3 regions of the Eubacterium sp. SB2 genome follow, and region 3 is predicted to be linked to each of the others. Evidence: predicted binding sites of a transcription regulator. Region 3 holds the regulator's gene; each other region holds the start of a gene.
The links. Region 3 encodes LexA, which represses DNA repair genes until DNA is damaged. Its sites were predicted from a motif close to CNAACANNTGTTNG; they were not measured.

Region 1 (8,093 bases), 280 kb from region 3:
CGCCGATTGTGCTTCCGTTAATCTTTACTGTGTGCGGATCCACTCTCTGCACCGTAGCGCCGATTCCCGCTATGGCCTCCAGCATCACATTAATATCATTTACATCTGGCAGATTGTCAATCAGGACAGTCTCGTCCGTCATAATCGCCGCTGCCAGAATAGCAAGTGCCGCATTCTTGGCTCCGCCTATCTCAACTTCCCCTACAAGCGGACTGCCGCCTTTAATAATATATTGCTCCATATTGCACCTCGATTATCCGATATTGTTATCGTGATCCCTTATCATTATTCCCCTGTTACTTCTTCAAGTCCAATTTTCAATATGCTAAGACATTATACCATAAAATGAAAATTTGTAAAATCATTTTTTCCCGTACTTCCGTCAATCCACTTGTCTTCCAGGATCTTCCACAGCGTTCAGTACGTTCTCTATGGTCTGTTCAATCCGGCATCCATCTTCGGAAATGGTAATATCCGCATACATTTCAAACAGCTTCGTCCGCTCATTATACAGGTCACGGAATGTCTGCCCTTCCTTCAGGACAACTCCGCGCTTTTTGGGACTTCGAATCCTTCTTTTTATTGTTTGATAAGAAGCCTTCAAATATACGACCGTTCCGATTTCTTTAAAATGCCTCATCGCCTCTTCACAGTAGATCACACTGCCACCCGGCGATATCACAGCATTTTTCACATCCAGATCACGGTTGACCTGATTTTCAATTTTCAGGAATCCCTCTTCTCCAACATCTGCAATAATCTCGCGCAGGAGCCTATCCTCTTGCTCTTGAATCAGCAGATCTGTATCAACAAACTTCATGCCCAGCCTTTTCGCCACAACAACACCGACTGTGCTCTTTCCGACTGCCGGCATGCCAATAAAAATAAGATTTTTTTTCATGAGTATATCCACCTTGATTTATCCTGACTATCCATGATTCTGCAGCCTCACTGCAGATCCGCCCGCAGGGCATAGTTTACGGGATGCCCTTTGGACAGTAATACATCTTGCGGCATTATATCATGAATCAAGATTCATGACCGCCATTCGCCGTTCGGAAAATGTGCAGGCACGCTTTCCTCACTAGCGTTCATTATATCATATTTTTTTTAATTAGTAAAATTTGCGCCTGCATCGCCGGTTATCGCACCTGCGTTTATACAATTCCTGATACAACATTACTTCCACCATATCGCGCAGCCAGTTCTGCCCTCCAGGCCCCTGAGGCGGACGGTTCTGCGGAGGACGGCCCGGTCTTGGCGGGCGGTTATCCTGCGGAGGACGCCCTGGTCTCGGCGGGTGGTTATCCTGCGGCGGACGCCCTGGTCTCGGCGGGCGGTTATCCTGGGGTGGGCGCCCCGGTCTTGGCGGACGGTCATTCTGCGGCGGGCGTCCCGGAAGGTGTATCGCCTGCTCTTCCATGAGATCTTCCGAAAACAGCTCCTCTTCCATCATCTCTTCCGGAAAAACGTCCTCGTATCCTTCCCCATAAAACATCTTTTCATGTTTACGTACATTATCATAGATCCGGCTGCACATCATACGCAGCTGCAGTTTATCCGGATATTCGTCATACATCATGCTGCAATCGTACTCCATTCTGTCACACTCATCTTCTACATACGGAAGGATTTTTTTAGCCATTGACGGATAGAGACTTTTCATATATTCAAAGTCTCTCCGCTCAATTTTCTCATCATCATACGCAAGCGGCATAGGGTATGCCATGTAATAAGGCAGTTTTGGATTCATAGTACACACTTCCATTTCAAGACATTATATGGTTAGTATATGCTATTAGCAGAAAATCGTTAATTCATGGGAGTATTCTCTTTTAAATTTGCATCCTTTATAATTTCTGACAATGCAATCACCTCACATATTAAGTCCATACAACTAGTACAAGAAAATCTAAATACCTTGCTGGTTCGGTGAGAATGACTTTTCGAGAGTGCAGACGCAAAAACGTAGGCGTAGTGGGGCTACGCTGAGGCTTTTGCGCCTGTGCTATCGGAAAATCAGGCCAGCAAAACAGCAAGGTATTTAGATTGTCTTATACTAGTAAAAGAGACCTGCGTCCGGTCTCTTTTACTAGTCCTGTTATATACTTTACAGATCATTTACCATCCCGCTGCAAATCTGCCACCAAACGCTTTAATGCTTCAACCTCTTTCTCTGCTTCTGCCGCTCTTTTTTCTGCCTGCGTCTTTTCCCTTTTGGCCTGTTCTTTTTCCCTGGCAGCCTCTTCTTTTTCCCTGGCAGCTTCTTCTTTTTCCCTGGCAGCTTCTTCTTTTTCCCTGGCAGCCTCTTCTACTTCTTTTTTAATCTCCTCCAGCTCTTTCCTTGCTTTCTCGGCCTCTTTTTTCATGGCATCCAGCTGTTCCTGCTGTTCTTCAATCATATACTGCACTGTGTTTCTGTCAAGCTCAAGAAGTTCTTCTGAAAACATATCCATCACCCCTTCGATATTGCGGCACATCTCATACACTTCTTCGTATATTTCTTTAAATGCCGGATATTTCTCTATGAGTTCTAAAATCCGATCCGGGCTGTCCTCGCTAAAAAATGTAAGCCAGGCATCCAGTTCGTTATCTATAGTTTTATTGTGATTGTTTTCTTTATAAATGTCAAGTGGAATCAAAACATACTCCTGCAGCATATTCAGCTCCAGGCCGGTATTAAATACTTGTTTGGAATAATGGATATACTTATCCACTGTATGAAATTCAGATGTGCTTTTTTCGAAAAATACGATGGTATAGACCGTTTTTATATCTTGATAAGTAAACTTTTTATTCCTTCGACTCTTCACTCTTTTGTACTGCCGGAGCAGTGAATCCGCGGAATAACATGCGCAGCGTTGTCCAGGGAATGCATACCCTATCTTTTGTATTTCTACGTTGGCCAGGCTTCCGTCATCCAGTTCCACTATGATATCAGTAATTAACAGTGTGTTTTCATCTGCTATTCTAACAGAATCATTTGGAAGTATCTGCCGTATTATCACTTTTCGTTTCAACAGCAGGGTCAACAGAGATTCCAGCCTGTCCGGGTGCACTTCAGGACTCATTATCTCTTTGAAAAAGGAATCATAAACCATTTTAATTCCTCTCGCGCCGGTACAAAAATCTAAAAATTCTTCCTTCTTTTCCTGGCTCCAGAGTTCAAACTGTCTCAGGCAGCCCGGATGCATGCAAATATCTTTTAACACCTCCTTTCGTGTCCTGATTTGTGGAAAATACTCTTGTAGTCCTTTGTGCATAGGCACTCTCCCTTCTTTTGTTTTTGAATCATTCACGGAAACTGTTTCGAATCTGAAACGCCGAAATGAGAAGTCTTGCGGCTGTGAAATGGCTGAAACGCCTGCCGCTTTTGATAACATCAGAATAACACGTGTTTGACCAGAATGCAAGAAACAAAATCGGGATTTAGTCGGCTAGCTTTAGACTTGTCGACGGATGGGGACGCTTCATGACAGGGAGGCCGGGGAGGCGCTGGGGCTGTATATGCCGTTGCGATATGCACCCGTGCTGCTAAGTGTTTCTAGAACAGCCGCTGCCGGATAGGCGGGTACGCTGAACACATCACGGGAAATCTGATGATTTCCCGCGCTGGGTTCAGCAACAACTTGATTTGGAGATCAAGTTGTTCCCCGCCTAGCCGGCAGCGGCTGTTCAAGAAACACTAAGCGCACTCCAGCATTTCGCAACGGCATATACAGCCCCAGCGCCTCCCCGGCCTCCCTGTCATAAAGCTGGCTCATCCAATCGGCAGGAAAGCTCGCCAACCGGGTGGGATCCTCGGCCAGGGCAACGGATGTGGATTGGCTATGCGTATCTTTTCATCTTCAAGGTGTATATTAACTGTAAGCCGTATCCCCTTGCTTATGTACACCTACTGGGGACAAAAAAGTCCCGCCAATTCTATATCCATACGCTGCCCCCGTTTGAGGCCCCACCTTAGGAACGTGTCCTTTTCCTGCCGGCCGGATGAACCAGCTCCATGAAGGGATCGCCGAAAACCTCCCGGAGAACATCCATGTCCTTTCAAAAACGCTCAAAGCGGACCTTAGAAATTCTTGGTGGGAAACAGCCCTGAAAATGGAGAGATTTTTGGATTCCGAATCCAAAAATCAACTGACCCAGCGCGAGAAATCATCGGATTTCTCGTGATGTGTCAGTGGTGCTCCATTTTCAGGGCTGTTTCCCGCCTAGAATTTCTTAGGTCCGCGGCCGCGTTTTTGAAAGGACATGGATGTTCTCCGGGAGGTTTTCGGCTATCCTTTTATGGAGCGTCCCCATCCGCGCCGAGACTAAAGCTCGTCGCTAAATCCCTATTGAAAATGTGTGGAAGATATGGTATGATTTGTTATACGAAGAACATATGTTCGGAATAACTGTAGGATTTATTTCAAGAAAGTATACCCAAAGGGCATCCCGTAATACATGCCCTTGTGGGCGGGTCCGCAGCACAGCTGCAGAATAATGTTTAGGAAAAGGGGTGCACGGAGATGGCGGAGATTATACAGGAACAGATGTCGATGTATGACAAACTGCAGATTTTAAGCGACGCCGCCAAATACGATGTGGCCTGCACGTCCAGCGGTGTGGACAGGCAGGGTGACGGAACAGGGATGGGAAACTGCAAGAAATCGGGGATATGCCACAGCTTTTCGGCTGACGGAAGATGCATTTCGTTATTGAAGATTTTATTTACGAATGAATGTATTTATGACTGTAAATACTGTATCAACAGAGCGTCTAACGACGTAGTCAGGACTTCGTTCACGCCGGACGAAATATGCACTCTGACTATGGAGTTTTACCGACGGAATTATATTGAAGGCCTTTTTCTAAGTTCTGGGATACTGAAGACGCCGAATTATACCATGGAGCTGATCTATGCTGCTCTGTACAAGCTGCGCAGGGAATGTAATTTTCAGGGATATATTCATGTGAAGGCGATTCCGGGAGCGGATCAGGAGCTGATTCAGCGGGTGGGTTTTTTGGCGGACAGGATGAGTGTGAATCTGGAGCTTGCCACCGCCGAGAGCCTGCGGCTCCTTGCGCCCCACAAGAGCAGGAAGAATATTCTGGCGCCGATGCGTTTGGTACAGCAGAAGCACAATGATAATAAGCAGGAGATTGTTCAGTATAAGAATGCGCCCCGGTTTGTCCCTGCCGGGCAGAGCACACAGATGATTATCGGTGCTGCTCCTGAGACCGATTACCAGATCCTCAATGTGGCAGAATCTCTCTATAAGAAATTCGAACTGAAGAGGGTGTTCTACTCCGCGTTTGTTTCTGTGAATGAGGACTCGGCACTGCCGGCAAGAACAGGGGAAGGGCCGCCTCTTCTGAGAGAGCACAGACTGTATCAAGCGGACTGGCTGCTGAGATATTACCGATTTGAAGCAGGGGAGCTGCTGGATGAAAAGAACCCGAATTTTAATATTTTTCTCGATCCAAAGTGCGACTGGGCGCTGAAGCATCTGGAATATTTTCCGGTGGAGGTGAACCGGGCAGACTATAATACACTTTTGCGGGTGCCCGGAATCGGAGTAAAGTCGGCTTCCAGGATTGTGAAGGCGAGAAGGATGGGAACTCTGCAGTTTGAAGATTTGAAAAAGATGGGAGTCGTACTAAAGCGTGCACTTTATTTTCTGACATGCAACGGCAGAATGATGTACAAAACCAGGATTGAAGAGGATTATATTATGAGAAACCTGCTGAATACAAAGGAAAAGCTGCCGGATTCTGTGACCGGCATGACTTACCGGCAGCTTTCTTTATTTGATGATGTGACCTTCAGGGAAGCACAGGTTTTCAGCATATTGGAGTAAAAGAGGAACAGAGATGAAACAGGTCTATATTTGTTATGACACAATAACAGGCATATTTTCCGCTATCCACGATGCGTGGAAAGAAAATAGGAACGGTGAAGCTGGTATTGCACTGCGCGGCCGGATGACCCCGCAGTTGTTCTGTGAGTACAGGGAGACGGCAGAGTCGGGAAAAAAGTCAATTGCGGTTGAGCGGCTGATAAAACAGAATCTTGGGTATAATACTTACTGGGATATCTATCATGCCCTTCTGGCAGACGATTCCGAGAAGGCGGATGCCGTATATAATACCATGCTGGCAGCCAGAACCATACCAGACAGCAGGAAGATCATGGAACACCTGAGTAATCCATATGTTGCCAAGGTGTTTGAACTGAGCAGGAGTGTGGCCAATGAGGCGCATCTGTTTACGGAGTTCATCCGCTTTCGGGAATTGGAGAACGGAGTCCTGCTCTCGGAGATTACGCCGAAGGGGCAGGTGCTCACCTGCATTGCAGATCATTTTACAAATCGTTTTCCGCTGGAGAACTGGATGGTTTATGATAAAACGCATAAGGTATTTCTGATTCATCAGGCAGGAAAGAACTGGGTTCTTGTCCAGGGAGAGGAACTGAATCCGGAGACAGCAGGCAGAATATCGGAGGCAGAAGGAGAATTTGAGCGTTTATGGAAAGGGTTCTGCAGCTCAATCTCAATCAAAGAGCGTGAAAATCTGGCCCTGCAGAGGTCACACCTGCCGATGCATTTCCGACAGGATATGACAGAATTTTGTGACAGCTCAGTCAGGTCTGCGCATTTACTGCGCAGACCGTAAGAAAACGAGGGGGCCACAGGCATCCAGCCCATCGCAAAGCGATTTTAATGGCTGGATGCGTAACAGTTCAGATTTACCTGAACTGTTACAGAGTTTCATTAAAACAGGATTTCACTGCATTCACGCAAAAAGTATTGTATAATAGAATAAGCTGGATTAACATATAACTATCATCAGGAAGGGTTATTAACCGGATGAAATAAAATCTGAGAGAAGGGAGAAATATGGAGAGAGAAGCTTTTGTATGGCTTGGACTGCTGATAGTTTTTCTGGTAATCGAGATTATAACGGTCGGGCTTACATCGGTCTGGCTGGCAGGGGGTGCTCTGGCAGCGCTGCTTCTGAACATTGCCGGTCTGAATCTGATCTGGCAGGTTGGCGCATTTTTCGTTGTCTCATTTTTACTTTTGTTTTTTACCCGTCCTTTTGCGGTAAAATACATAAACGCCCATCATGAGAAGACAAATTATGAGGGCGTTATAGGTAAAATAGTCAGGGTGACGGAGACTGTTGATAATCTGGCACAGACAGGAACCGCAGTCGTCAATGGGCTGGACTGGACAGCAAGGGCAGAAAAGGATGAAGATATCCTCGAGCCCGGTACACTGGCCAAGGTGGTAAGCATTTCCGGCGTGAAACTGATTGTAAAGAAATATGAGGAGGAATAGAATATGGGACTTTGGATTGGAATTGTAATACTAATTATAGTACTGTTAATCCTGGTTGCAAACATCAGGATTGTACCCCAGGCACACGCGTATATACTGGAGCGTCTTGGCGGATACAAAGAGACATGGGGAGTAGGCCTGCATTTTAAAATTCCGATTCTGGACAGAGTTGCAAAGAAAGTGTCTTTGAAGGAGCAGGTGGTAGATTTTGAACCACAGGCCGTGATTACAAAGGATAATGTTACGATGCAGATTGATACGGTCGTATTCTTCCAGATTACAGACCCGAAACAGTATGCATACGGCGTTGAAAGCCCGATCGCAGCTATTGAGAATCTGACGGCAACTACACTGCGTAATATTATCGGCGATCTGGAACTGGATGAGACGTTGACATCCAGAGAGACGATTAACTCCCAGATGAGAACATCTCTTGATATCGCAACTGACCCATGGGGGATCAAGGTAAACCGTGTTGAGTTAAAGAATATTATGCCGCCAAAGGCTATCCAGGATGCGATGGAGAAGCAGATGAAGGCGGAGCGTGAACGAAGAGAATCCATCCTGAGAGCAGAAGGAGAGAAGAAATCCACGATTCTTGTGGCAGAAGGTGAGAAAGAGTCCGTGATCCTCGAGGCGGAAGCGGCTAAACAGGCTGCAATTCTGAAGGCGGAGGCCGAGAAGCAGAAGAGGATTAAGGAAGCTGAAGGACAGGCGGAAGCGATCAGATCGGTACAGCTGGCTACGGCTGATGGTATTAAGTTTATC
Region 2 (8,093 bases), 330 kb from region 3:
TACTCCAGCTTGCAGCCATAACCCGTTTCCAGCTGCCCCTATGTCCGGTTCCCGGGGCGCCCCTCCGCCTACAAACTCCCCAGATACCCCTGCATAAGTATAGGATTTACGTATGCTTCGAGTATGATCCCCACCAGCATGGTGAGTCCCAGAAATATACTTTTCTGTGTATTCCATTTGTTTTGGGGATAAGTATAGCTGTACCAGATGATGACCATGTATGCTGGAACATAGAGAAGGAACTGGGGGAGGATTCCTACGATACAGAGGATACTTCCCTTGATTCCCATGCTCAGAACTGCCATTGACAGGAGCATGCCGCTTGAAAAGCCCGTCCATACCAGAAATGCTATGGATGCCGCTTTCCGCATTTTTGTGAATGCCAATCCCAGCAGGATGAGAAACGGAACGGCCCGAATCTTGATCAGATACCATATGTATTCCTCGGCCACAATCGAGACTGACTGATACTGTTTTAAAAAATAGTCGCTGAATATTCCGGGTTCTGCTGTATATTGCTTCATAATCAGATTCACATACAGTATCCCTAATAAAAAACCCGGCATGAAGAAAGCAAACAGCTGTTTCCTCGTATGAAGTATCTTCACAGGCGTTCCTCCTATTGCTAAGATATTTCATTATATGCCGGGGTTTCTTTTTTATTCTCTTTTTCCGTATTTCGAATCATAGGCAAGCAGTGCGGAGACAGTCTTCGCATCCTGTATCTCACCAGTAAAAATCTTTTCCTTTAATTCTTCTATTGTATAAGCTTTCAAATCAATAAATTCATCCTCGTCCAGATGCTGCTTTGACGGAATCAGATTCCGGGCTACGTAGACTTCGATTCTCTCATTGCAGAACGCCACTGTTGTACGGAGTGTAATCAGCCAGTCCAGATCCTCGCTCCGGTAGCCTGTTTCCTCCTCCAGTTCCCTTCCTGCACATACAATCCCGGGCTCATCTTCTTTGTCCAAGGCTCCGGCCGGGACTTCCAGTGTATCACGTTCCAGCGCATTGCGGTACTGCTTCACCATCAGGATTCTGCCGTCATCGGTGACCGGCACAACCGCGGCCGCACCCTTGTGCTTGATAAAATCCCAGGTCACGGTATGATCGCCGTCAATCTCCATGGTGTCCTGGTAAAAGTCAATAATATTGCCTTTAAACTTCAGTTCCCGGTTTAATCTTTTAATTTGTCCGCTCATAAAATGCTCCTTTTTCGTTCCTACAGTGAGGACACAAACTTTTCTATTCTGTCGAGCCCTTTTTCAATGGCTTCTAAAGAAATAGCATAAGACAAACGCACAAAATTGTCAAACCCAAAATCAGCGCAGGGGACAACCGCCACCTGGTAATCTTCTATCAAAATCTCCGCTGCTTTTGCCGCAGTACCGATCTTTTGACCCTTGTAAGATTTTTCGAGGACATTGGTAAAATCTACGAACACATAAAATGCTCCCTCCGGCTCCAGCAGATCCAGAAGCGGCATTGCCGAAATCCTCTCATACATGTATTTTCTTCTCTTATCAAATTCAACCCTCATCTCTTCGAGCGCCGACTGGTCTCCTGTCAGTGCCTCTAATGCGGCTTTCTGCGCGATGGAATTCGGGTTGGATGTCTGATGGGACTGCACGCTGCCCATCATCTTGGCGATCTCTGTGCCGGATCCTGTATATCCGATTCTCCAGCCTGTCATAGCATAGCTCTTGGAAACTCCGCTGCAGGTAATGGTTCTTTTATAAATCTCTTCACCAAGGGAAGCAATGCTCACATGCTTCTTCCCATCATAGATAAGATACTCATACATCTCATCCGCTACAACATAAAAATCTTTTGCAACAGCTATCTCAGCGATTGCACGAAGTTCTTCCTCTGAGTACACCATGCCCGTCGGGTTGCTTGGAGTATTTAAAATCAAAGCCTTTGTCTTATCAGTCACAGCTTCACGAATCTGCTTTGCAGTTACTTTATATCCATTATCCTTGGAGCCATACAAAAATACAGGAACGCCATCAGCCAGTTTCACAATCTCCGGATAAGTAAGCCAGTAAGGTGCAGGAATAATCACTTCATCTCCCGGATTCAGAAGCACTTCAAAAATATTTGTCAGAGAATGCTTGCCCCCGTTGCTGATCACGATCTGATTTGGCTCGTAGTTAAGACCATTAAACTCTCTGAACTTATCACTAACCGCCTTTTTCAGTTCCACAGTTCCTGATGCGGGCGTATACTTCGTAAACCCTTCCTTAATGGCTCTGATAGCCGCCTCATTAATATTATCCGGAGTATTATAATCCGGCTCGCCGGCTCCAAATCCAACGATATCAATCCCCTCTGCCTTCAAAGCCTTTGCCTTCGCAGTAATAGCCAAAGTAGATGAAGGCTTCACGCTCGCAGCCTTTCTTGATAAACTAAGTGACATATTAACATCCTCCAATTCCATACATTCTACATATAAAATATAAATAACACATTATGGTTATTAATTATAATATACGCTCCCAGTATTTGCAAGTTATATTTCCATAGAATTCCTAATTCATTATTTTTACACCATTTTGCGCAAATTTATCCTTATTTTTGCAATTTATTCTTTTCCCTCCTTCATTTCTTTTTATCCCCATCACGTATCCCTCTCTTCAGCTATACCTCCTTATCCCCACCCAATCAAGTTTCCTCTGAATCTCCCATCCGCCGCCTCCCGGCAGGATGCACCCAGCGCCGCTGCGCAGGAGAAGGGAATGCGGGACGGCGCGCCCTCCCTCCACTAAAAAAGCCCTCGTCTTACGACAAGGGCTAAACTTGATCTGATATAAATTATTTCGCGTAATCCGTAACACGCGATTCGCGAATTACATTTACTTTAATCTGGCCTGGATATTCCAACTCAAATTCAATCTGTTTTGCAATTTCTCTGGCCATAAGTACCATGTCATCATCAGATACCTGGTCCGGAACTACCATAACTCGAATCTCTCTACCTGCTTGAATAGCAAAAGACTTTTCAACACCTTTAAACTGGTTTGATATTTCTTCTAATTGTTTCAATCTGTTTGTGTATGTTTCAATTGTTTCTCTTCTTGCACCTGGTCTTGCTGCAGAAATTGTGTCAGCCGCCTGAACTACGCATGCAATCAATGTCTGAGGCTCTACATCGCCATGATGTGATTCCACTGCATTGATTACCGTCGGAGACTCTTTGTACTTTCTGCAAAGATCTGCGCCAATCTGAATATGTGAACCTTCCACGTCGTGGTCAATTGACTTGCCGATATCGTGCAGGAGTCCGGCACGTTTCGCCATCCTGACGTCCAGGCCGATCTCACCGGCCAGAAGTCCTGACAGCTGGGCAACCTCTATAGAATGCTTAAGCGCATTCTGGCCATAACTGGTTCTGAACTTCATTCGTCCGAGCAGACGAATCAATTCCGGATGGATTCCCGGCACGCCAACTTCCAGAGACGCTGCCTCTCCTTCTTCCCGGATCATCGTGTCCACTTCTTTTTGTGCCTTTTCTACCATCTCCTCGATTCTGGCAGGATGGATACGTCCATCCACAATCAATCTCTCAAGGGCAATTCTTGCTACTTCCCTTCTGATCGGGTCAAATCCTGACAATACAACCGCTTCCGGCGTATCATCGATAATCAGCTCGACACCTGTCAGTGTCTCGAGGGTTCTGATATTCCTTCCCTCACGGCCGATGATTCTTCCCTTCATCTCATCACTTGGGAGCTGCACTACGGAAATTGTAGTCTCAGCCACATGGTCAGCCGCACATCTCTGGATTGCATTGACAACGTACTCTTTGGCCTTCTTGTCCGCATCTTCCTTTGCCTGTGTTTCCAGCTCTCTTACCATCTTGGCTGTGTCATGCTTCACATCTTCTTCAACAGTTTTCAACAGATATTCTTTTGCTTGTTCGGAGGTAAGTCCTGAGATTCTTTCTAGTTCCTGTACTCTTTTCTGACTAAGTTCTTCTACTTTTGCTTCACGCTGCTTCAGTTGCTCTTCTTTTGCTGTAAATTTGACTTCACGCTGTTCGATCGCCTCTGACCGTTTGTCAACGGCCTCTTCTTTTGCAAGCACCCTTTTCTCATAACGCTGCAATTCGGCTCTTCTTTCCTTTGTCTCTTTTTCAAGGTCATTCTTCGTCTTGATCGACTCTTCCTTCACCTCTAAGAGAGCTTCTTTTTTCGTTGTCTCAGCAGTCTTTACGGCATCATCAATTATTTCTCTTGCCTTTGCTTCGGCATTGCCAATCTTGGAATCTGCATTCTTCCTGAGATTGGATATCGTTACAAAGTGAGTAATAATACCAACTATCAACGCGAGGGCTACAGCAATAACAATACTTATCATTGTTGGCACAGGAGCACCTCCTTGTTCAATTTTCATTGTACATTCTTGCTTAAAATACAACAGTTAAATTTTATACTGTTTTCACAACTATGTCAAGCATTCTCATCATTATTTTGTATCACTTGACGGATGTCGTCATAACGGAACCCTTTTCGCGATAAATAGCCATATAATTTACGCATTTCTTCCTCTGTCGCCTCCGCCGGAATCACCCTTTTCTTCCTGATAATCTGCCGGATTGCATCCTTTTCACTGTTGGATTCAAAGCATTCCTCAAATGCCAGCTCAATTTTGTCAGGCGCCACACCCCTGCCGCACAGCAGGGCATAAATCTCGCGCCTGCTTTTGGATGCCTTCCTGCTCTCTATAAATTGTCTTGCATACCGCTCATCATCAAGATACCCAAATGATTTCACGTAGGACAATGCTGCTTCTATGGCTTCCTCCGGGTATAACCCCTGTTTCAGCTTATCCCTGAGCCCGGACTCGGTGCGGTCCATATCCTCCAGAAGATGCATGGCTCTTAACTTGGCACGCTTGATAACGACCTTTTCCAGAACTTCCCTGTAATTCTCTTCCTCGATCTGCGCTCCTTCTTTGATACCATAACGGGCCAGTTCGCCCTTGTATAAGACAAAGGCGAACCGGCCGTCCAGAAAGACTTTAGACTTTGTTTTCGTTACAGCATCCAGCTTTGTAACTGTCATCCTATACTTCCCCCGGTGCTTTCACTTCCGTTTTTCCCGGTTCGGGCGCTTTTGAGTCCTTTGCCTTTTTTGTCAGCTTCAGTTCCTCCGCTGCTTCTTCCTCACCTTCACCGTTCAGCTTATAGTGGGCACGCACTTTGCGGTCCAGCTCTTCCATCACTTCCGGGTGCTCTGTGAGGTATGCCTTGGCGTTCTCTCTTCCCTGTCCGATCTTCTCGCCTTCATACGCATACCATGCGCCGCTCTTCTTCACCAGGTCAATCCCTGCTGCCAGATCCAGAATATCCCCCTCCTTGGAGATCCCTTTTCCAAACATGATATCAAATTCGGCCTCTTTAAATGGAGGCGCGATCTTATTCTTGACAATCTTGATCCTCGTACGGTTCCCGACCATCTCGCCGCTCTGCTTCAGGGTCTCGATCCTTCTGACATCCATTCTGACGGATGCATAGAACTTCAGAGCACGTCCGCCCGTTGTTGTCTCGGGATTTCCAAACATCACGCCCACCTTCTCACGCAGCTGGTTGATGAAAATAACAACACAGTTAGACTTACTGATAACGGGAGTCAGCTTTCTCAGGGCCTGTGACATCAGTCTCGCCTGTAATCCCACGTGGCTGTCACCCATATCCCCTTCGATCTCCTGTCTCGGCACCAGAGCCGCCACAGAGTCAATAACAATAATATCAATCGCACCCGAACGCACCATTGTCTCCGTAATCTCAAGCGCCTGATCTCCGCTGTCCGGCTGGGAAATATAAAGTTCATCTATATCAACACCAATACTCTTCGCATATACAGGGTCCAATGCATGTTCCGCATCAATAAACCCGGCAATCCCTCCCCTGTTCTGTACTTCTGCAATCATATGTAGTGCAACGGTCGTCTTACCACTGGACTCCGGTCCATAGACTTCGATCACACGCCCCTTCGGCACGCCGCCCAGTCCCAGCGCCAGATCCAGGCTCAGGCAGCCCGTCGGCACCGTCTCCACCGCAACATGGGCTCCCGGTTCACCGAGCTTCATAACCGTCCCTTTCCCAAAATCTTTCTCTAACTTCGCAATCGCCGCATCCAGCGCTTTTTTCTTATCTTCATTTCCATTAGCCATATGTCGGTACTCTCCTTCTCACTTTTCGAACAATTGTTCGTTTTCTAATAATATACTATTATACTTATTGTAAAATGTCAACAACAATTTCACAACCTCATTATACAATTTTACATGTCCTATAAACAGGACTTTACTTTAGTTTTTATATGAATCTTCTAAAATCCGCAAGCTAATCTTCCATAAGATTCACCGCCTCTCCTTATCTAGTACATCGTAAAATAAGTAACTGACTCATAAGCTGAGATAAATTTTCGAGAGTGCTGCTCCACAAACGCAGGCGTAGTGGGCTACGCTGAGGCTTGGGGAGCAGTGCTATCGGAAATTTAGGTCGGCTTATGTGGCAGTTAATTATTTTACAATGTACTAGTATAAGCTAATCTAAATACCTTACTGTTTCGCTGGCCTGATTTTCCGATAGCACAGACGCAAAATCATTCTCACCGAACCAGCAAGGCATTTAAAACTAGTTAAAACCATGGAATATTTTGGACGAACGCCACATTTATAAAAAGAAATCTAAGAATGATAGATTTGTAAACTAATTTTAGCACCCCTCTGCGAATAAAACAATCCCTTTCAAGCCACATTGTGAAGCCATATTATTACGATGTTACACTTCGCACCCCAGCCAACATCTAAATCGGGAGTTAGCGAGCGAGCTTCAGTCTCGGTCGCGGATAGGGACGCTCCATGAAGGGATAGCCAATGTCATCCGCCTCCCCCGTCTCGGGCGCCACTCTGGGGACGAGTTCTTTACTGCCGGTCGGATGAACCAGCCAAGCGGACTGTAAGCGGCAAGCCCTCCGGCCTGTATGGTCGGTTTAAAACGCCTTATAGCGGACGACTAGAAGCTCTTAGAGAGCCGGAGGCATCCGGAAGGGATGAAAATTGATTCTCCGAAATCAATTTTCAATCCGGCCTGTGCTGAAAAAATATCAATTTTTTCAGCGCATGCCGGATGTGCCCTTCCGGGTGCCTCCGGGTCTCTTAGAGCTTCTTCGTTAAGCGGTCAGGATTTTAAACCGATCATACAGGCCGGAGGGCTTGCCGCTTACAGTCCGCTTGGCGTCCCCTTATCATCCGTACACATGCCAGAACTCGTCTTTCGAATTCCTTACTGCTTTTTTACAACTTCCCCCTGTTTTTTATAGATACTCCCCCCCGGCACATACCCTCTGACAGATGAGAGCGGGTAGATATTACTATGGCTTCCAACCACGGTTCCCGGATTCAGCACGCTGCCGCACCCTACCTCGACTTCATCCCCCAGCATGGCGCCGAACTTCTTCATGCCCGTCTCAATGTTTCCTTCCGGTGTTTTTACAATAACCAGTTTTTTATCGGATTTCACATTGGAGGTAATAGAACCTGCTCCCATGTGTGATTTATAGCCAAGAATGGAATCTCCCACATAATTGTAATGTGGTACCTGTACTTTATTGAACAGGATCACGTTTTTCAATTCTGTAGAATTGCCGACTACCGCGCCTTCGCCTACGATTGCATTGCCTCTGATAAATGCACAGTGCCTGACCTCGGCTTCTTTCCCAATAATGACCGGCCCGTTAATATATGCGGTGGGAGCCACCTTGGCGGATTTGGCAATCCAGATATTCTCGCCGCGTTTTTCGTACTCTTCCTCGTCTAAAGTCTCTCCCAATTGCAGAATAAAGCCGCTGATTTTCGGCAGGACTTCCCATGGATAGGTCACACCGTCGAATATACCGGCAGCAATTGTCTCTTCCAGTGTATAAAGCTCTTTTACAGTTAATTCCGTCATTTTCTTTTCCTCCTACTTCTCCGCCGGCTCAGTGAACTTCCGGTAGCCGGTCTGAAAATCTACTTCATTTTTTATGTTGCCGTCTGTCAGAATTGCTTTTAAATTATATGCCGCAATTTCTACAATAGAT
Region 3 (8,093 bases):
AGGCCAGAGAACTCATTAAGATCAGCGTGCTTCAAAATTGTGCAGATGATCCAAGGGAGCTGGCAGAGCTTGTTGCCGGCAGGACACGTTCTCAGGTGGTCCAGGTAATCGGCAAGAAGATTGTATTATACAGGGAAGGAAAGGACGACAAGAAAAAGATCGTACTTCCGTAGGAGGATTCTATGAAAATCGGCATCATGGGAGGCACATTCGACCCGATCCATATTGGTCATCTGCTTTTGGGTGAATTTGCCTTCGAAGAGTTTAAACTGGATGAAATATGGTTTTTACCGAATGGTAATCCACCGCATAAAGATACGGAAGACATGGATACCTCGCTTACCCACAGAATTGAGATGGTAAAGGCCGCAATCAGCGGTTCCCCGCATTTTAAGCTTTCCATGCATGAGGCGAAGAAGGGGATATCATACACGTATCGGACAATGCGTGATTTCCATGAACTGTATCCGGGCAACGAGTTTTATTTTATTTTGGGGGCGGATTCTCTGTTTTCCATTGAACAATGGAAGTATTTCAAAGAGATTTTCCCAACCTGCACCATACTTGCGGCGATGCGGGATGACAAGGATGTGGGAGATATGCAGAAACAGATTGCTTATCTTAAAAAGAAATATGAAGCCGAGATTGAACTGCTTCGGGCGCCGCTACTGGAGATTTCTTCAACGACGATCCGGGAGCGGGCCGCGAAGGGGCTGACAGTGCATTATTTCGTGCCGGATGCAGTGGCTGATTATATTAAAGAACATCATTTGTATAAGGAAGTGGAGCCATGACGGAGATTTTGGGGATTCGAAGAAAACTGGAGAAGAGATTAAAACCAGAACGCTACGAACATACGCTGGGAGTTATGTATACGGCTGCATCGCTTGCCATGTGTTATGAAACGGATATACACCAGGCGATGCTGGCAGGGCTTTTGCATGACTGCGGCAAGTTCTGCTCCGGTAAGGAGCAGATCAAATTGTGCAGGGAATGCAATATCACACTGACCGACTCTGAGCTGAAAATGCCGGCCCTGATCCATGCCAAGCTGGGAGCATATCTTGCCGAGCATGAATATAATATTAAAGATTCTGATATTCTGGGGGCCATCACTTATCACACCACGGGAAAGCCTCAGATGACACTGCTTGAAAAAATCATTTTTCTAGCTGACTATATCGAACCGGGCAGGCAGGGAATTCCGGTTTTAAAGGAAGTGAGAAGAGAGGCGTTTTCAAATCTGAACAAGGCAGTGGCACTCAGTGCTGGTTCCACAATTTCTTATCTTAAGAATGTGGGAAGGGAGATTGACCCCTTGACCGTCAGAACTTATGAATATTATCAGTAGCAGTTCAGACCAGTGAGAACTGTTGACATAATTATACCCAAAAGGCACCCCGTAACTCATGCCCTGCGGGCAGGTCTGCAGCATAGCTGCAGAATAATGTATACCCAAAGGGCACCCCGTAACTCATGCCCTGCGGGCAGGTCTGCAGCATAGCTGCAGAATAATGTATACCCAAAGGGCACCCCGTAATACATGCCCTGCGGGCGGGTCTGCAGCACAGCTGCAGAATAATGTATACAAATTAAAGAAGTAAAGGAGACTGATCTATGGAACAAGCAAGGGAAATGGCGCGGCTTGCCTGCAAAGCGCTGGATGAAAAAAAGGGAGAGGACATTAAGGTAATTGATATTGCCGGTGTCTCCGTACTTGCGGATTATTTTATCATCGCAAACGGCAGCAACGAGAGCCAGGTAAAGGCTCTGGTAGACAATGTGGAGGAATGCCTCCATAAGGCAGGATTTGTGTTAAAGCAGCGGGAAGGTTACGGTACCGCCAGCTGGGTGCTGCTTGATTTTGGAGATATCATCGTGCATATTTTTGATAAGGAGAACAGGCTGTTCTATAACCTGGAACGTATTTGGAGGGATGGCGTAGAAGTAGATGTTGAATCACTGTAAGCGCCGGTGGAGGATATTATGAGGAAACGAGTGTATAAAACTGCAGTCTGCCTGTTTACAGCTGCCATTCTCAGCCTGACGGCCGGGTGCTCTTCTGCAGAAGAAAAAACGAATGATAACAAGAAGGAAAGCCTGCTGGATCCTAAGAAGCCGGTTTCTATCGAAGTATGGCACTATTATAACGGCGCACAGCAGGATGCCTTCAATGAACTGGTAACAGAGTTCAATGGCAGCCGGGGAAAAGAGCTGGGAATCAAAGTAAAAGCATCCAGCCTTGGCAATGTGGCCGATCTGGAGGATAATGTACTGGCCTCCATTGACGGAAAAGTCGGGGCAAAAGAAATCCCTGATATTTTTGCGGCTTATGCGGATACAGCCTATGCGGTGGATCAGAAGGGCATGGCTGTGGATTTGATGGAATATATGACTGAGGATGAGATCAGTGAATATATGGACAGCTACATTGATGAGGGAAAGTTTTCCTCCGAAGACAGTCTGAAGATATTCCCGATTGCCAAGGCAACGGAAGTATTTATGCTGAACAAGACAGACTGGGATAAGTTTGCCGATGCAACGGGCGCTGACCTGGAGGATATTTCCACAATCGAGGGGATTACTGCCACGTCCAAAGAATATTACGAATGGACGGACAGCCTGACAGATACTCCGGATGACGGTAAAGCCTTCTTTGGAAGGGACGCTATGGCCAATTATTTTATAATAGGAGCACGGGAACTGGGGACTGAGATTTTCTCCGTCAAGGATGGTCAGCCGGCTTTGAATTTTGATAAAGACGTAGTCCGTAAGCTTTGGGACAATTACTATGTGCCTTTTATCAATGGCTACTTTGCTTCCTCCGGCAAGTTTCGGAGTGATGATATCAAGACAGGGAATATACTGGCATTTGTAGGTTCCTCTGCGGGAGCGACATTTTTCCCTAATCAGGTGACGCTGGACGATGAAAATACATATCCGATCGAGATGCAGGCTTTTGAGTGCCCTCGCTTTAAGGACGGTGAGAAATACTCTGTACAGCAGGGCGCAGGCATGGTAGTGATGGAAAAGGAAGATAAGGCAGAAATCGAGGCTTCCGTGGAATTTTTGAAATGGTTTACAGACACTGACCGTAATATACAGTTTGCTGTGACGTCAGGGTATCTGCCTGTCAAAAAAGAGGCCAACGATAAAGAGTTGATCAAAAAGAGCATAGACAGTACAGACAGCAGCGTCATCCAGGTGCTTGAGGCTTCCCTAACGCAAATTGAGGAAACTTCACTCTATACAACCCGCGCCTTTGAAAACGGTACGGATGCCCGTAATGTGCTGGAGTATTCGCTTACAGACAAAGCGGCAGCGGACCGGGCAGAGGTGGAATCGGCAATATCAGCAGGTTCTACCAGGGAAGAGGCTGTCAGTAAATTTGATACGGATGATAATTTTGAGAGCTGGTATGAGGAGACATTGGCATCTCTTGAGAAGTTAGTAGATAATAAATAAATTCGGAACCGCTGCATATAGGAAGCGGATGAAAGAAAGGAGGGCACAGGAATGCGCATGAACAGACAGAAAGCACAGCCTATACTGAAAAGAATGCTGATTCCCATGGTCCTCCTAACTTTAATAGAAGTAATGCTGCTCTCAGGAACTTTTATATTCGGGGGAGCCATTCAGGAACTTGATGAGAATGCCAAAGGCATTGTTCAGGGAAAGGTGGCCAATCGTTCCAGCTACCTGCAGAATGAGATGATAAACAGCTGGTCTAACGTGTCTTATACGGTACAACTCATTAACGAGACCGCTGAAAAGCTGGATCAGGACGGGATGATCGACCTGGATAATATAGGAAAAAACTCAAATGCCTGCTTTCCGCTGGTTTCTGAGATTTCCGGAAATCTGATCGAAATGCTTCGTTCCAATAAGGTGACCGGAGCTTTTGTTGTTTTTAACAATGATGATCCCAAAGAACTGAGGGAACAGGAGAGTTTTTCCCGTCCCGGCGTTTATTTCCGGGATCTGGATCCGGATACAAGCGCCTCTGTCCGCAACAGTGACCTCCTGATTGAGAGAGGCTCGGTTGATCTTGTACATAGCCTGGATATAGCCACTGACAGTGCCTGGAAGCCTCAGTTCGTATTTACCAAGGAACATGAGGAGATATACAATCTTTTTCTAAATCCGCAGGAACAAGGATATGAAAACCCCGGGGCAGCTTCGCTGACAGAATTGGGGTATTGGGGAAAACCGCATACGCTTACGGACGACGATAAGATGATGATTTCCTATACGGTTCCTCTGATAACGTCAACAGGTAAAGTCTATGGTACACTTGGCATGGAGATTACACTGGATTACCTTGCCACTATGCTTCCGTCTGAGGAATTGATGGAAGATAAGCCGGCCTCCTATTTACTGATCGTACAGGATGCGGAAACCGATGAATATAGAACCGTATATTCATCGGACAGCAGCATCGCACCGGACATGGAAAAGCTGGATGTATCACAGTCATCTGATGGGAACTTTTATTTTAACGGTGCAGATCATGAGCGGTATTTTATGGATATGGAGTACTTCCAGCTCTATGATTCGAACGGTCCCTTTGAATCGGATCGGTGGGGACTGGCAGGTGCAGTGAAGGAGAGTGATCTTACCGAGTTTTCCAACCATATCATGTCCTATATTATTGTTGCAATTATTCTGACAATCATTATGGGGATCGCAGGCAGCGTGCTTGTTAGTTTTATGATATCAAGACCGATTCATCTGGTGTCAAAACATATGCAGCAGATGAATACAAAAAACAAAATAGGCCTCCCCAGAACGAATATATATGAATTCGATCAGCTGGAAGAGTCCATTGAAAAGCTGAGCCGTGATGTAATCGACTCCGCCACAAAGTTTGCGCAGATTCTGAACAAAGCCAGCATACGTATAGCAGGGTTTGAAATTGATATGGATAATAACACTCTATTTTTGACGGACGGTTTCTTTGATATATTTGGCCTTAAGGGTTCCATTGCTTCCAATATGGATGTGCAGACTTTCATCATGGAAATGAAGGAGTTGGAAATCTATAAAGCAGAGGAAGCAGAAGACTATATATTGTATAAGATACCGACCGGGGAAAAAGAGACCTATGTCCGTCTAAGTTATTCGGGCGTGGAGGATCGAAGGGCAATCGGCATAGTCGAAGATATCACGAAGACAATCCAGGAAAAGCAGCTGATTGAGCATGAACGTGACCACGATCTGCTTACGGGGCTGAAGAACAGACGTGCATTCCAGCGTATCATGCAGCAGCTTTTTGAAAAGGGAGAATCCTGCCTGAAGAAGGCGGCACTGGTTATGATGGATCTGGATAACCTCAAACAGATCAACGATAAGTTCGGACATGATTACGGAGATAAATACATTCAGGCTGCGGCAGACAGTTTTCGGAAGTATACGCCGTCGAACACAATTATTTCGCGTAATTCAGGGGATGAATTTTATCTGTTTTTCTATGGATATGATACGGAGGAGGATATCACACGGATTCTTTCCGTCCTAAAAAAGGGCATCGACGAAGAATACATTCTGCTTCCGCCAATGCAGAGATTAAAATTAAAGATGTCCGGCGGTATTTCATGGTATCCCAGGGATTCCCGCCATTACGAACAGCTTCTGCAATTTTCTGATTTTGCAATGTACCAGGTGAAGCATTCTACCAAAGGTGAAATCAGTGACTTTGACCTGGGGGCATATCACAGCGAGGAGTATATCTCACAGAACCGCAGGGAGCTTTCGGAACTGCTGGAACGGGAAAAGGTAGAGTACTATTTTCAGCCCATCGTCGATGCGCACACCGGCAGAATCTTTGCCTATGAGGCTCTGATGAGAGGAACTATGCCCACATTGCGCAACCCTTCTGAAATCCTGGCTTTGGCCAGAGAAGAACACAAACTGGATCAAGTAGAAGAACTGACATGGAAGATGGCATCCACCACATTTGTACAGCATGTGAAAAACCAACGGATTCAGCCTGACTGTAAAGTCTTCATTAATTCATTGGCCGACTACAGAGTGAGTAACAGGATGATTGAGTTTATTGAATCTGAATGTAAAGGGTATCTGGATCATTTCGTATTCGAGATTACTGAATACGCAGAGGCAGATAAGGAGGCTATGGATGTAAAACGTGTTCTTGTCAACCGCTGGGATTCGGATTTTGCTCTGGACGATTACGGGAGCGGATATAATGGTGAGAGAATCCTTCTGGAGCTTGCCCCTAAGTATATTAAGATCGACAGAGAGATTATATCCGGTATCCATGATAATATTGATAAGCAGAAGATCGTGGAAAATACCATATCCTATGCTAAGGAAAGAAATATTAAAGTCATTGCGGAAGGAATCGAGACGGAACAGGAGATGCATAAGGTGATCGAACTGGGTGTAGATTATATGCAGGGATATTATCTTGCACGGCCATTTCTGGAACCGCCGCAGATAAGCGAATATATCGTGGAACAGATTAAGAAAGACTGATTGGAGCGAACCGCCGGTAACGGTCGGCGGGATTCCCCCAGGAGATAAGAGGATAAAAAGACATGCAGCATTTCAGTTTTGCGCATGTCTTTTTGAATACCATTCGGAAATACCATTTTGCATCCGGATTTTAAAAAAATCGGAAAACCCCGATCACTTTTCCTAAGATGGATACTTCCTTTACGATGATAGGCTCCATGTAGTCGTTCTCCGGCTGCAGGCGGTATACTCCTTCTTCTTTATAGAAGGTTTTGACTGTGGCTCCGTCTTCTACAAGTGCAACCACCATGTCACCGTTGGAAGCGGTATGATCCTGTTCAACGAGCACCATATCCCCATCCAGGATCCCGGCATTAATCATGCTTTCTCCTTTTACAGTCAGCATGAAGGTCTGCTTGTTGGGCATGAATTCCATGGGAATGGGGAAGTAGTTTTCTATGTTCTCCTGTGCCAGCAGCGGCTCTCCTGCGGCGACACGGCCGACAAGCGGGACATTCACAACTTCGCGTCTGGTCAGATTAAATGTATCATCTAATATCTCTATGGCTCTGGGCTTCGTGGGGTCACGCCTTATGTATCCGTTCTTCTCCAGTGTCTCAAGATGAGAGTGTACAGAGGAAGTGGACTTTAAATTGACAGCCTCACAAATCTCACGTACAGCAGGGGGAAATCCCCGTTCTAATATCTGTGCTTTTATGTATTCTAATATCTCCAGCTGCTTTTTGCTGATCTTACCCTGTGACATATAGCCCTCCTTAATCCGTTAAAGCCAACGCTCAACTCATTCTATAAATATAGTATCATAGTTGTTTTTAAAAAGCAAACACTTGTTACGAAAATATGTTCGAAAAATGAAACGCGAGTATTGACAAACATGTGTTCGTGTTATATAATTCTAGCTATAGAGAACAGATGTTCGTAAAACGAATAAGCAACTAATTATTAGGGAGTTTTAACGGGGGAATTACTAATGCAGAGAGAAAGAAATTATGCAAAAGCACAGACTATCAAAAAGAACGAGAGACATATCAGGAGTATGCTGGTTCTATTTATTGCAACAGTATTCATTGTATTTGCGGCATGCGCTTTGTTTGGAAATCTTTTGATTTCAGCACATGAGAAACGTTCAGAAGAGCCTGTTAACTTTAAGTATTACAAGAGTATTGAGATTCAGCCCGGAGATACTCTATGGGATATTGCAGAAGAATATATTACAGAAGATTATCGTTCCGTCTCAGAATATGTTATGGTGTTAAAAGAGATGAATTCACTGAGTACAGATGACATTCAGGCAGGCCAGAATCTGATGATCGCTTACAACGATACAGAATTTATAAATAAATAATCAACCTGTTCATTACTTGATTTCTTTATAGATAATTAGATAAAGGTATCAATATACATCCCTATGTATTGATATATAAACTCACCCAGAGGCAGCCTGTACGAATATGTGCAGGCTGCCTCATTTGATATACTGATATATAGGGGAAGGGTTTGCTTCAGAAAACGCCGCTTTAATAAATGAAGAGATATTGTATGAAATAAATTGATCTATACGACAAATACCGATTTTTCCAATAGATATGGACAGAGAT

Region 1: BN1938_RS19285 (putative DNA modification/repair radical SAM protein) is a predicted target of LexA. The motif match lies at 4,378-4,391, and genes of this name have one in related genera.
Region 2: recA (recombinase RecA) is a predicted target of LexA. The motif match lies at 6,207-6,220, and genes of this name have one in related genera.

Annotation. Positions count from the first base shown of each region.
Region 1 is NZ_LN865153.1:1,557,408-1,565,500, forward strand. Features, by position in the region: gene BN1938_RS19260 (UDP-N-acetylglucosamine 1-carboxyvinyltransferase) at 1-241, opposite strand, end outside; gene BN1938_RS19265 (shikimate kinase) at 383-901, opposite strand; gene BN1938_RS24320 (hypothetical protein) at 1,115-1,753, opposite strand; gene BN1938_RS19275 (PD-(D/E)XK nuclease family transposase) at 2,118-3,263, opposite strand; gene BN1938_RS19285 (putative DNA modification/repair radical SAM protein) at 4,512-5,843, shown strand; gene BN1938_RS19290 (TIGR03915 family putative DNA repair protein) at 5,857-6,657, shown strand; gene BN1938_RS19295 (NfeD family protein) at 6,882-7,325, shown strand; gene BN1938_RS19300 (SPFH domain-containing protein) at 7,329-8,093, shown strand, end outside.
Region 2 is NZ_LN865153.1:2,166,612-2,174,704, forward strand. Features, by position in the region: gene BN1938_RS22085 (hypothetical protein) at 69-608, opposite strand; gene BN1938_RS22090 (NUDIX hydrolase) at 660-1,205, opposite strand; gene BN1938_RS22095 (pyridoxal phosphate-dependent aminotransferase) at 1,226-2,422, opposite strand; gene rny (ribonuclease Y) at 2,818-4,362, opposite strand; gene BN1938_RS22105 (regulatory protein RecX) at 4,455-5,069, opposite strand; gene recA (recombinase RecA) at 5,071-6,180, opposite strand; gene BN1938_RS22115 (acyltransferase) at 7,298-7,963, opposite strand; gene BN1938_RS22120 (D-2-hydroxyacid dehydrogenase) at 7,976-8,093, opposite strand, start outside.
Region 3 is NZ_LN865153.1:1,838,678-1,846,770, reverse strand. Features, by position in the region: gene yhbY (ribosome assembly RNA-binding protein YhbY) at 1-173, shown strand, start outside; gene nadD (nicotinate-nucleotide adenylyltransferase) at 183-794, shown strand; gene yqeK (bis(5'-nucleosyl)-tetraphosphatase (symmetrical) YqeK) at 791-1,351, shown strand; gene rsfS (ribosome silencing factor) at 1,618-1,968, shown strand; gene BN1938_RS20610 (extracellular solute-binding protein) at 1,987-3,465, shown strand; gene BN1938_RS20605 (bifunctional diguanylate cyclase/phosphodiesterase) at 3,517-6,495, shown strand; gene lexA (transcriptional repressor LexA) at 6,626-7,240, opposite strand; gene BN1938_RS20595 (LysM peptidoglycan-binding domain-containing protein) at 7,466-7,840, shown strand.